DNA from 3 places in the Paenibacillus sp. S33 genome. Region 2 is predicted to be linked to each of the others. Evidence: riboswitches for the same ligand, from Rfam matches in the RefSeq annotation. Region 2 holds a riboswitch; each other region holds the start of a gene.
The links. Region 2 has a riboswitch for glycine ahead of ACWGXJ_RS19220 (alanine/glycine:cation symporter family protein). Riboswitches for the same ligand answer to the same signal wherever they lie in the genome.
Positions count from the first base shown of each region.

Region 1: it holds a riboswitch for glycine, as region 2 does, so the genes downstream of both, sdaAB (L-serine ammonia-lyase, iron-sulfur-dependent subunit beta) here and ACWGXJ_RS19220 (alanine/glycine:cation symporter family protein) in region 2, are expected to answer to the same signal.
Region 3: it holds a riboswitch for glycine, as region 2 does, so the genes downstream of both, gcvT (glycine cleavage system aminomethyltransferase GcvT) here and ACWGXJ_RS19220 (alanine/glycine:cation symporter family protein) in region 2, are expected to answer to the same signal.

Region 1 covers NZ_JBSIEZ010000001.1:417,650-421,690, reverse strand. Annotated here, with positions in the region: gene ACWGXJ_RS01895 (ABC transporter ATP-binding protein) at 1-98, opposite strand, end outside; gene ACWGXJ_RS01890 (DUF6359 domain-containing protein) at 424-2,022, opposite strand; glycine riboswitch at 2,238-2,353, shown strand; gene sdaAB (L-serine ammonia-lyase, iron-sulfur-dependent subunit beta) at 2,565-3,254, shown strand; gene sdaAA (L-serine ammonia-lyase, iron-sulfur-dependent, subunit alpha) at 3,244-4,041, shown strand, end outside.
Region 2 covers NZ_JBSIEZ010000001.1:4,227,952-4,231,992, reverse strand. Annotated here, with positions in the region: gene ACWGXJ_RS19230 (LacI family DNA-binding transcriptional regulator) at 1-513, opposite strand, end outside; partial or broken gene ACWGXJ_RS19225 (glycoside hydrolase family 1 protein) at 644-1,273, shown strand; glycine riboswitch at 1,442-1,518, shown strand; glycine riboswitch at 1,537-1,631, shown strand; gene ACWGXJ_RS19220 (alanine/glycine:cation symporter family protein) at 1,792-3,210, shown strand; gene ACWGXJ_RS19215 (iron-containing alcohol dehydrogenase) at 3,268-4,041, opposite strand, start outside.
Region 3 covers NZ_JBSIEZ010000001.1:4,068,053-4,072,093, forward strand. Annotated here, with positions in the region: gene gcvH (glycine cleavage system protein GcvH) at 241-639, opposite strand; glycine riboswitch at 1,034-1,132, shown strand; gene gcvT (glycine cleavage system aminomethyltransferase GcvT) at 1,309-2,409, shown strand; gene gcvPA (aminomethyl-transferring glycine dehydrogenase subunit GcvPA) at 2,534-3,889, shown strand; gene gcvPB (aminomethyl-transferring glycine dehydrogenase subunit GcvPB) at 3,886-4,041, shown strand, end outside.

The sequences.
Region 1 (4,041 bases), 3.8 Mb from region 2:
ACCGTCAGATCCAGATGGTCGACTGCGGGGTGATATTGATCCTTGATGCGAAAAGAGACGGATAATCCTTTAATTTCCAACACAGGTTCGGTATTCAATGCGCGCTTCCTCCATTCTCCATGGTCTTGTCCCGCTTATTCTCACCATGTTTGATGTTTAAAACCTCTCATGAACATTACATACCGTTTTTGTCGGAATAATTTGAATACATCCTATCACCAGTATATGGATATATCAATTAAGATTATGCTATCAACATCATTTAAAAAATCAATGATCCAGCAGTAGCGCGGCCTTTCTGGCACAAAATGTAATGAAATAACCAACCACAGGTTAATTTTCATCACAAAAAAAGTCGTTTGATCCCTCTACAGGGATCAAACGACTAACTAACACTAGCTCACATTGAGCTCCTCACGATAATTACGAAGCCGCTCCATAGGAGCCAGACTTGAACGTTCTAGGATCATACCATTTGTAGCCTGCTGCCGGAGCAGACCAAGGCTCAGCCTGCGGTTCCGTGGAAGCCGCAGGCTCCTCGAATGGCAGAAGCTTCGTTGGTTGATCCAGAGTCAAACCTGCCACATCAGACAATTTCGTGTAGTCCTGCTTCCATGCAAGCCATTGGACCGTTTGCACCAGGAAGGTGGAATCATCCACTTCCTCGAAACCATCATATGTCTTCTTCGACTGTCCGTTTTCCTCACGCACATATTTCGGTGTAGCATCTTCTACAGGGGAAGAATCACCGATGAACGCTGCCTTGCCTTGACCTACCTTGGAGATAGCGGCATAAGGCCCTTCTGCACGGCCCCCGCCGTTATAAACTCCCTGGTCTACAGCATTCCCCCATTTTTTCGTGCCTGAAGGGATATAAGCAATGCCTTTAGCCTTGGTAGGATCAATAATAGCCAGCGTAGATCCTGCATGCATTGCAATCGAGCGCACACCCTTGGTAATACCGAAAGATTGATCTGCGGCTACAATGTCAGTAGCATTCACGTCACCAAGCGCATTATAACGGAAACGAACACCAAAGTTGGTCGCCAGCCAATCGGAGCTTGTTAATCCTTGCATCGCCGGTGATGCAGCTTCTTCTGCAGTCATGCCTTTGGCCGGATTAGTATAGGCTCCACGACGGTAGCCATTCATAACTTCGGAGGAATCCCAACGGTTTTTGTTACGGTCCGCATTATAATGATCGGAGATGAAGAAGACGCTCCCCCCGTTATTCACGTATTGCAGCAGAGCAGCCTGCTCGGATGCCTTAAAGGCAACATTCGCTTCACCAATAATGAACACATCATATTGGCGCAGCTTGTCATATGTTATGGCCTGCTCTCCATAAGTAAAAGGAATGGGACGATTCAATTGGTCTACCGTAAAGCCTACATTACGCAGTCCATTGGCAAAGTCGGAGAAGGCGCCTTCAATGACCCAATCTGCTGCACCAGCGGTCTGTGCGTGCGTATTATCGAACAGCACCTTTTTGCCTTTTCCATCCGGCAATGTAGTACCGGGTTGACCCGGGTTGCCAGGTTCGCCAGGTTCACCTGGTTCCCCCGGCTCGCTTCCGCTCACCAGTTCAACAGCGCTTGGGCTTTTCACTCCACCAAAATTATTGTAGGCGCCAAGTGTACCCGTCACACGAATTTTGCTGCCGATCAGCTCAGGATGGCCTGACAGCCCAAATTGCCCTCTGTACGCTGAAGTCAGCTGTACATCCAATAGATTAGACGTATTACGTTCATTTGCCTGATCGGCAATCAGTACGTTAAAATCATTCGCGAACGGAGAAGAAAAGTTAGCCGTTTTCGATCCGGTAGCATGTCCGACGATGTAGCCTTCCACCGTCACCGTACCTCCACTACTTTGGCTCTGAAGTGCTTCGGCTACTGTCAATGCTCCCTCTGCCTTGACCTGACCGAATGGTACGAAGATCCCGATCAGCAGTGATACGATTGCTGCTAGATGCAGCATCCCTTTTAAGCGTGAACCTGTGAACCGCAAGCCTTTTACCATACGTCAATATCCCTCCTATGTTTTCCAAAAATGTACTTGTTCTTTATCAGATTAGCCGCCAATCTTCTAATTCCTTCCTGATTTCATCCATAATTATGTAAATTTTAATCTTTTTTATTGGTAACGCACCTGTTTATGTAAAAATTGAACCCTGTGATTGACACCGAGCACGGCATACATTACCCTAAGGAAGACATGTAGAACGGTATACGCGAATGAAGATGACGGGAGAGTCTGTCCAGGGAGCCTACACTCTGGCGGCACCGAAGGAGCAAGACGCCAGCACCCGGCTGGCGGATAATCTCTCAGGTCCATGTATCGTCATCTGACGCAACTCTGGAGAGAGCGCAAGCCACCCAAGGGGTAAGGCGGTAAGAACACCGCACGAAACTCTCAGGTAACGAGGACAGAGATAAGGGAAACTTCCTTATCCTGTCCTTTTTTGTGCTCACATTGCGCGTCAGCATTAGGAACCGTCATAAACGCGCAAAGACGCGGAAATACCATATAGTATGGTATTAGAACATACAGGGGGCCACACCATGCGTTTCAAAGATGTATTTTCCATTATCGGCCCGGCCATGACCGGACCTTCCAGTTCACACACCGCAGGCGCGGTGCGACTCGCACGCGTTGCCCGGCACTGGCTCGGAGCGCAGCCTGACCGTGCCCGCATGACATTATACGGCTCCTTTGCCGATACGTATAAAGGACACGGTACAGATCTGGCGCTCATCGCAGGACTGCTTAATTACGATACGGACGATCACCGGATTCCCGATGCCGAGCAATGGGCCGAACAAGCCGGGATGGCCGTGGAATTCGCCGTCAGCGGACTCCCCGCCCCTCATCCGAACACTGTCCGTTTCGAGCTGTGGAAGGGCGAGGATCAGCGCACACTGTTGGGCTCCTCCATCGGCGGCGGCAGCATCCATGTCCAGCAACTGAATGAATTCCGGGTCAATCTGACCGGGGAGTTGCCTACGCTGGTGCTTCTCCACTCGGATAAGCCCGGTACATTGGGCGCGATAACTTCAGCGCTGGGCGAGGCTCACATTAACATTGCCTATATGCACGTAGATCGCAAGGGCCGGGATGGTGAAGCACTCACCGCCATTGAAACGGACAGTTCTGCTCCAGCTGAACTAATTGCGGAACTGCGTTCTTTACCTCATATGTATGAAATTAAGATGATTAATTTGAAAAAAGGAGCTGAATCCGATGCGGTTTAGCCATCTGCATGAGATCAGCGCTTTATGCGCTGAAGAATCCACCACGATTGGCCGCTTGATGATTCAAGAGCAGGTACAAGAAACGAATACAACGGAGGAAGAAATCTTTCGCCAAATGTCTGATTATTATGAAGTCATGAAGGAAGCCGTTCATCGCGGTCAGACACAAGACACCGTATCCCGCAGTGGATTGACGGGCGGTGACGGCAAGCGCCTAGCCGAGTATCTGCGGGCAGGGGAAACCTGCTCCGGTGATGCCTCCGCGCTCGCCATGGCTTATGCCCTCTCCGTGTCGGAGGTTAATGCATCCATGGGTCGCATTGTCGCCACGCCTACCGCAGGCTCATGTGGGGTTATCCCTGGTGTATTCATCAGTGCGCAGGAACGGTTCGGCTGGGATGATGAGCATATGGTGAACGGCCTATTCGCCGCTGGAGCCATTGGCTACGTGATCGCCAACAACTCCTTCATTTCTGGCGCGGAGGGAGGCTGTCAGGCTGAGATTGGCTCAGCTATCGGGATGGCCGCTGGCGCTATGGTCGAGCTGCGCGGTGGTACGCCTGAACAGGCTGTTCACGCCGTGGGTCTCGCCCTTAAGAACACGCTCGGCCTGATTTGCGACCCCGTCGCCGGACTCGTGGAGATCCCGTGCATCGTGCGCAACGGGCTGGGAGCCGTGACTGCACTTGCCGCAGCAGATATGGCTTTGGCGGGTGTGCGCAGCGCTATTCCGTCTGACGAAGTCATTGACGTGATGCTTGAAGTCGGCAGTGCGATGCCGTCGAAG
Region 2 (4,041 bases):
TTTTTGTATCAAATGTTTGAGCGCTAACATATATCCTTCATACTGATCCATAGCGACGGAGCGAATATCGGTATGCTCCATTCGTTGCCACGACACGATCGGGCCATATTTGCAATAGGTGCTCAAAAAATCAGTGTCATTCACGCAGGAAATGATGACCAGCGCATCGACTCTTTTTCTTTTTAAATCCTCAAAGGCTTGAAGCTCTTTCTTTTTGTCTTCTCCCGAAGTATAAATAATGGTTTGAAATTCATATTGGCCTGCTACTTCCACAAAGCTGTCCAGAAAAGCGAGAACAATTTCATTAATAGTTGAAGTAATGATACCGATCTGAAGCGTCTGACCCTTGGATAGAGAAATGGCATTTCGATTAGGAACATAATCTAATTCCTGCATGATTTTCAAAATCTTAGCTCTTGTTTCGTGACTAACATGGGGGGACTGATTTAATACTCTGGATACCGTAGCTTTGGAAAAGCCCGCCAGTTTTGCAATTTGATCAAGATTCGACATGGTGCTTCTCCTCACATAAGAAAAAATACTTGACATGAAACGCGTTACAACGATTAGGATGCTTATGAAGGCATTACATCTATTTTAAAGTATCTGTCAATGCATTTCAAAGGAGAACGGTTATCGTTAGGTTGCATTGTTCGCTGAAATGGGCTTCAAAGTATTCCGTATGTCCAACCACTGGTCGCGGATTTTCCCGTATGGCTATGATGCCGAGCCGAATGAAGCAGGATTGCAATTCTACGACAATGTATTTGATGAGCTGCGCAAGTATAATATTGGCCGCTGGTAACATTGTCACATTATGAAACACCGCTAGGTCTGACGCAGAAGTATAATGGCTGGCTGGGTCGTGAAGTCATACAGCACTACGTAAATTATGCCGAAACGGTGTTTACACGCTATAAGGATAAAGTAAAATACTGGCTGACCTTTAATGAAATCAATGTAATGACCATGAGTCCGTTCACCGGTGGCGGTGTGGTTATTGACCTCTGTGCATGACACGTATCGAATTGATTACTTGCGTCAGCATATTGCCCAAATGAAGGAAGCGATTGCCGACGGTGTTGATCTGCTTGGCTACACCAGCTGGGGCCCTATCGACCTTGTGAGCATGTCTACTTCCGAAATGTCCAAGCGCTACGGATTTATTTACGTTGATCTGGATGATGACGGTAACGGAACGCTCAAACGCTCCAAAAAGGACTCATTTAACTGGTATAAAAATGTGATAGCAACCAATGGTGAAGAATTGTAATTCCATATCATCTCGGGCGGGTATAGCAGAGGACATCCTAAGGATGAAATTTGCTGTATCTGCTTTTTTGATAGACACAATAATAATATTTCAGAGGGCTTCACAAACTTTTCACTTGTAATAAGCTGAAAGTTTTCTGTATAATAAATAAAAATTTCATATGTCTGGTTGATGTTTGCGGGAGATGGAACGAAAGTTCCGACCGAAGGGGCAAAACTCTCAGGTGCTTAGGCTGGTTACAGCAACAAGCGGGGACCGTAAACGGACAGAACTCTGGAGAGACCCTTAATTGGGCGCCGAAGGTGCACCGCAGAAAACATCTGCTTAAACTCTCAGGCAAAAGGACAGAGACGCGAATAACCTGTGACAGGGAATGCCCCTAGGCTTTTTTATGAGCTATTAGAGGTAGAAACCTGCACAAGATGGTTGTATTTTTTCGTGCCTTTAACCTCTCCAGGAGTCGAATCAGCTGATTTGACTCTTTTTTGTTTTCTAATATGCTGGAGGAGCGGGTTGAAATGAATTTGGTACATGTATTAGAAACGATTGACAGCTGGATATGGGGAGCGCCGCTTCTTATTCTTGTAATGGGCACTGGGTTGTGGCTAACGATCCGTTTGAAGCTGCTCCAGGTTATTCGATTGCCTTTGGCGCTCAAGCTAATTGGTAAAGCGCCGGACGAAGGTAGCGGAGATGTAAGCAGCTTCGGAGCATTGAGTACGGCACTGGCAGCTACTGTAGGTACAGGAAGTATTGTCGGCGTGGCAACAGCGATCAAACTGGGTGGGCCCGGTTCATTATTCTGGATGCTGGTTGCAGCTTTTTTCGGGATGGCAACCAAATATGCGGAAGGATTATTATCCGTTAAATACCGTGTTAAAGACCGGAACGGACAATTTTCGGGTGGCCCGATGTATTATATTGAAAACGGGCTTGGCCGCCGTTTCAAGCCGCTGGCGATGTTGTTTGCCTTTTCTGGTGTTCTTGTAGCCCTATTTGGAATCGGTACTTTTCCGCAAGTAAAGGCTATCGTTTCTTCGACGGAAAGTAGCTTTGGAGTGCCAACGGTAGTTACAGCGATCATTATTTCCGTGTTAACGGCTGTTGTTACGATTGGAGGACTCAAAAGTATTGCCAAGGTATCCACAAAGATTGTTCCATTCATGTCGGGGCTCTATATCGTAGTTTGCTTAATTGTACTCATTAAGTTTGCAGGAGAGCTTCCTCATGCGATTGCTTTAGTATTACAAGGGGCCTTCTCGACCACATCTGCAACGGGTGGATTTGCCGGAGCAACGATTATGTTGGCGATGCGAAGCGGAGTTGCCAGAGGTATTTTTGCTAATGAAGCCGGTTTGGGAAGTGCGCCAATTGCAGCAGCAGCTGCTAAGACGAAATGGCCTGCAGAACAAGGGCTGATATCCATGACAGGCGTATTTATCGATACGATGATTATTTGTAATCTGACGGGATTTACGTTGCTGGTTACGGGAATATGGAGTGGAAATGACGATGGAGGTCTGATGACCCAGCATGCGTTTTCCAGTGCCTTTCCGGCTGGTGCAGAACTCGTGACGATTAGCCTTATTTTATTTGCATTCACAACGATACTGGGCTGGAATTACTACGGGGAACGTTGTGTTGAATATTTACTGGGTGTCAAATGGATTAAACCATACCGTTATTTGTTCATCGCACTTGTGGCAGGAGGTGCGTTCATCAAGTTGGAAGCCATTTGGCTGCTGGCAGATATCTTTAACGCAATGATGGCTTTCCCGAATCTGATTGCACTGCTTGGCTTATCGGGAATCGTAGTTGCAGAAACCCGAACCTATATGGATTCTCTGTATCCTAATAAGAAAAAGGGCATTCTTGCAGGTGCCAATGTAGGGGCTGCTATTCAAGTAGAAGAAAAGGGACAAACGGTTAATTCATAAATTCCAAAAGGGAGTGCCCTCAGCCATCACAGGCTTGAGGACACTCCCTTTTGAATGTTACAACGATGCACGCAAAATAGCTAAAATATCTTCTTGATTCAGCTTTTTATAATTACCAAATCCTCCGTACTCCATTTCACGGGCTGCAATGTCCGCGATTTTTTCCAATTGCTCATCATTAATATTGTAATCGGCCAGCGTAGAAGGGGCACCGAGACTTGTCCAGAATGCACTAAGACGGTCAATACCTTCCAAGGCGATTTCTCTATCTGTTTTACCTACGGTGTCTAAGTCAAACATGCTGAGCATCAGCCGCTTCATGCGTGCAGCATCCTGATCCACTGTATGTCTCATCCAGTTGGGAAACAGAATTGCCAGACCGCCAGCATGAGGAATATCATATACAGCGGATAATGCATGTTCAATCGTATGCGAAGCCCAGTCCCCGAAGTAGCCCATTTGCAGTGTTCCGTTAAGAGCAATCGTTCCGGCATATAAAATCGTTTCACGATGCTCGTAGTTGTGCAAATCCTCTAGCAGTTTAGGTGCAGTTTCGATCACGGTTTGCAGCACGGAAAAGCACATACGATCTTGCAACGGTGTATTTTTAACATTGTGAAAATACTGTTCAAACACATGGCTCATCATATCCACCATGCCATATACCGTCTGATCACGTGGCACAGAAAAGGTATTTTTAGGGTCCAGAATGGAGAATTTCGGATGCGTCACCGCACTGCCCCATACGTATTTTTCGTTCGTTTCCCAGTTGGTGATGACAGAATCCGGATTCATTTCTGAACCGGTGGCGGCGAGTGTGAGGATGGTGCC
Region 3 (4,041 bases), 160 kb from region 2:
AGAAGGTATTATACCTGCATAATTCTTCTTAATATGACCTGTAGCTATAGAAATTAGTCGAAAAACCGTACTGGATTATGTATGATTCTTACTATAGGGACAACCCTCTACATCAGAATAAAACACGTAATTACGTCTGCAAAAAGACAAAAAAATAGCCGCTATGTCAAATCATAGCGACTGTTGTATACAAAAATCGAGCAGACAAATAACACTCTTATTCCATACTACATTGCTCCATTACTGCTCATCGGAAATCAACTGCTCGTATTGATCCGCAGACAGTAGCTTGCCCAATGCTTCCTCCACATCTTTACCCATCTCTACTTCGATCATCCAACCTTTTTCATAGGGAGATTCATTCACTAGCTCAGGCGTACTTTCCAGCGCTTCATTCACTTTTAATACGGTTCCCGTCACCGGAGCAAAAAGGTCGGATACCGTCTTCACCGATTCAATCGTACCGATCTCCGCTCCCTGCTCAATCGTTACTCCCACCTCAGGTAATTCTACAAAAACAATATCACCCAGTTGATGCTGTGCAAAGTCTGTAATACCAATCCGCAACGTTCCATTCTCTGTGCGCTGAACCCACTCATGTTCGTCTGTATACCAAAGTTGCTGCTTTACTTCACCCATCCTGTTCCCCTCACTTCCATATGAATAAAATCGCTTTTGCTCACCTGTATTAGACAGGTTAAGATTATGACAACAGGAACACTCATGTCAATAATACTAACAAAAATACTTCATATGACCTCATATGGCGTACTATATAAAAATATGATAACTTATAACAAACGCTTACATATCCTTATTTATATATTAAATGTTTTTTCTATTGTTTTTGATGACATTTTTATTGACATTTTGAATGAATTTGCGTATTAATGGGTTATAGCAAATGCTTTGGAAAACACCCCGACAACTGCAAACGCGGATGAACGCGGAGGGAGAGACTGCCAAAAAGATTCGCATAGCTGTTGCCGCTTATGAAACATAAGTGCACGCGAATCGGATCAAGTTGTTATCTGCAAAGCCAGGTAATATACTGTTGATCCCGAAGGTAGCGCCGAAGGAGTAAGCCTGCATTGCAGGTGAATCTCTCAGGCAAAAGGACCTCTGCCGGACGCATCTCTGGAGAGCATTCGCTATTGGAGCGGATCACCCAAGGGGAAACCCGGTACATACCGGGGTAACTTTCTGGTATCAAGGACAGAGCTGAAAAAAGAGTGTAGACTGCCGTCTATACGTTTTTTTCGGCCTGTCTTTTTTGTTTAGCCGATCACACCGGATAGGAGTGGAAAAATGACTAATTTGCGAAAAACACCGCTATATTCGTCCTACGGGACGCAGTCTGGGGTTCGTTGTATTGACTTTGGCGGCTGGGAGCTCCCCGTTCAGTTTAGCGGCATTCAAAAGGAGCATGAGGCCGTCCGGCAACGTGCGGGTTTATTCGATGTATCGCATATGGGCGAATTTTTGGTTGAAGGCAAAGAGGCCGAAGCTTTTCTGCAAAGGGTGACCACAAATGATGTCAGCCAGTTGGAACCAGGTCAGGCACAATATTCACTCCTGTGTTACCCCGATGGAGGGGTAGTAGACGACCTGCTTGTTTACTGCAAAGGACCGGAGCGCTACATGCTCGTTGTGAACGCCTCTAACATCGATAAGGATTGGGATTGGCTAATTCGCCATATACCTGCATCCGTTCACATGGAGAATGTGTCTGATGCGATAGCATTGCTGGCGTTGCAAGGACCGGAAGCAGCACGTATTGCCGCAGCCGTGGCAGATACGGACATTACGAATCTGGCATCTTTCCGCTTCCATGAGAATGTGCCATTGTTCGGAGCAAAAGCACTCGTCTCACGAACCGGATATACGGGCGAAGACGGTTTTGAGTTTTATGTACCTGCTGCGGAAGCACCAGCCGTATGGGAGGGTTTGCTTCGTTCCGGTGAGTCGTATGGGCTGATTCCCGCTGGACTTGGTGCTCGGGATACCCTACGCTTTGAGGCACGGTTGCCGCTGTACGGACAGGAGTTATCTGCCACGATTTCACCGCTCGAAGCCGGTCTAGGGTTCTTCGTCAAGCTGAATAAAGGAGATTTTATCGGTAGAGAAGCACTGCAACGTCAGAAAGATCAAGGGATTCCTCGCAAATTGATCGGGCTGGAAATGATGGATCGCGGTATCCCTCGCGCCCATTACCCGGTATTCGCAGAAGGACAACACATCGGTGAGGTCACAACGGGGACTCAGTCGCCCACCTTGAAGCGTAATCTCGGCCTCGCCTTGGTAGACAGTCGTTTTAGCGCCCTCTCCACACCGCTGGAGGTTGAGATTCGTGGCAAACGCTTGCGTGCCGAGGTGGTGGCAGCACCCTTTTATAAACGCCCACGCTGATCTTAAACTCTCCTCATTTCTATAAAGCAAACATGTCAGATATGTACTTCCGGGTTTTCTTCTCACACTTTTTTATTAGCTAATTTACGATTTAAATTTTGCTTTTCGAAAGGAGCCAGAACCTATGAAGCAGCATCGTTATCTCCCTATGACTGAACAGGATCAAACCGAAATGCTGCGTGTGGTCGGCGTTTCATCCATCGATGATTTATTCAGTGACATTCCAGAGGCCATTCGATATCAAGGGGAACTCCCTCTTTCTTCTCGACTCGACGAGAGAGCCTTAACCCGCCACTTGGCCGAGCTTGCTGGACACAACGCCAATACAGACACACATGCCAGCTTTCTTGGCGCAGGAATTTATGATCATCATATTCCGTCCGTCATCCAGCACATCACTTCACGCTCTGAATTCTATACAGCCTACACCCCCTATCAGCCGGAAGTAAGCCAAGGCGAGCTACAAGCCATTTTCGAATTTCAGTCGTATATTTGCGAATTGACGGGCATGGCTGTAGCTAATGCCAGCATGTACGACGGAGCGACTGCACTGGCGGAAGCGGGCTCACTGTCCGCCGCAGCTACCCGCCGTAAACAGCTTATCGTATCAAGGTCCGTCCATCCGGAGGCACGTCAGGTATTGGCAGCCTATGCACGCGGATTGGATTTGGACATCGTGGAGATCGGCTGTTCGGACGGCGTAACGGATGCTAATGCGTTAGCGGCGGCCGTATCGGAACAGACTGCGGCTGTTTTGGTCCAAAGCCCCAACTTTTTCGGAGCCGTGGAAAACCTGAAGCCGATGGCTGATCTCATCCATGCGTACAAAGGTCTTTTGGTCGTCAGCGCCAACCCACTGGCACTTGGCTTGCTGGAGACACCCGGCAAACAGGGCGCGGATATTGTGGTAGGAGACGCGCAGCCACTTGGCATCTCATCTTCTCTCGGCGGTCCGACCTGTGGATACTTTGCCGTTTCTCAGGCACATATGCGCCGTATCCCCGGCCGTATTGTGGGTCAGACCACTGACCGTAACGGTAAACGCGGTTTCGTGCTGACCTTGCAAGCACGGGAACAACATATCCGCCGCGAAAAGGCCACGTCTAACATTTGCTCCAATCAAGCGTTGCTAGCTTTATCTGCATCTGTATACTTGTCTGTCATGGGTAGACAGGGGATCAAGGAAGTAGCCGAGCTAAATTTGCATAAAAGCCGTTATGCTTTAGAGCAATTGCTGAGCTTGAAGGGCGTAACTGCCTCATTTAACGCACCGACCTTTAACGAGTTTGCCCTTAGACTGCCTGAGGGTACGGATATGAGCAAACTCCAGACTGAGTTGCTAGCTGCTGGATTTATCGCTGGCTACGATTTGGGCCGGGACTATGAGGAACTTGCTGGTCACATGTTGATTGCCGTGACGGAGCAAAGAACCAAAGAAGAGATTGACCAATTTGTACACACCTTGGGGGGATTGCTATGACACACACCGGCCAGGATCAGAAACAAGGGCTGTTGAAGGAACACGATCAAGCGCTCATTTTTGAATTGAGCCGTCCGGGTCGCATCGCCTATTCTCTTCCCGAGTGCGACGTTCCCCGTCGCCCGGTGGCAGAGCTTTTGCCAGATTATGCG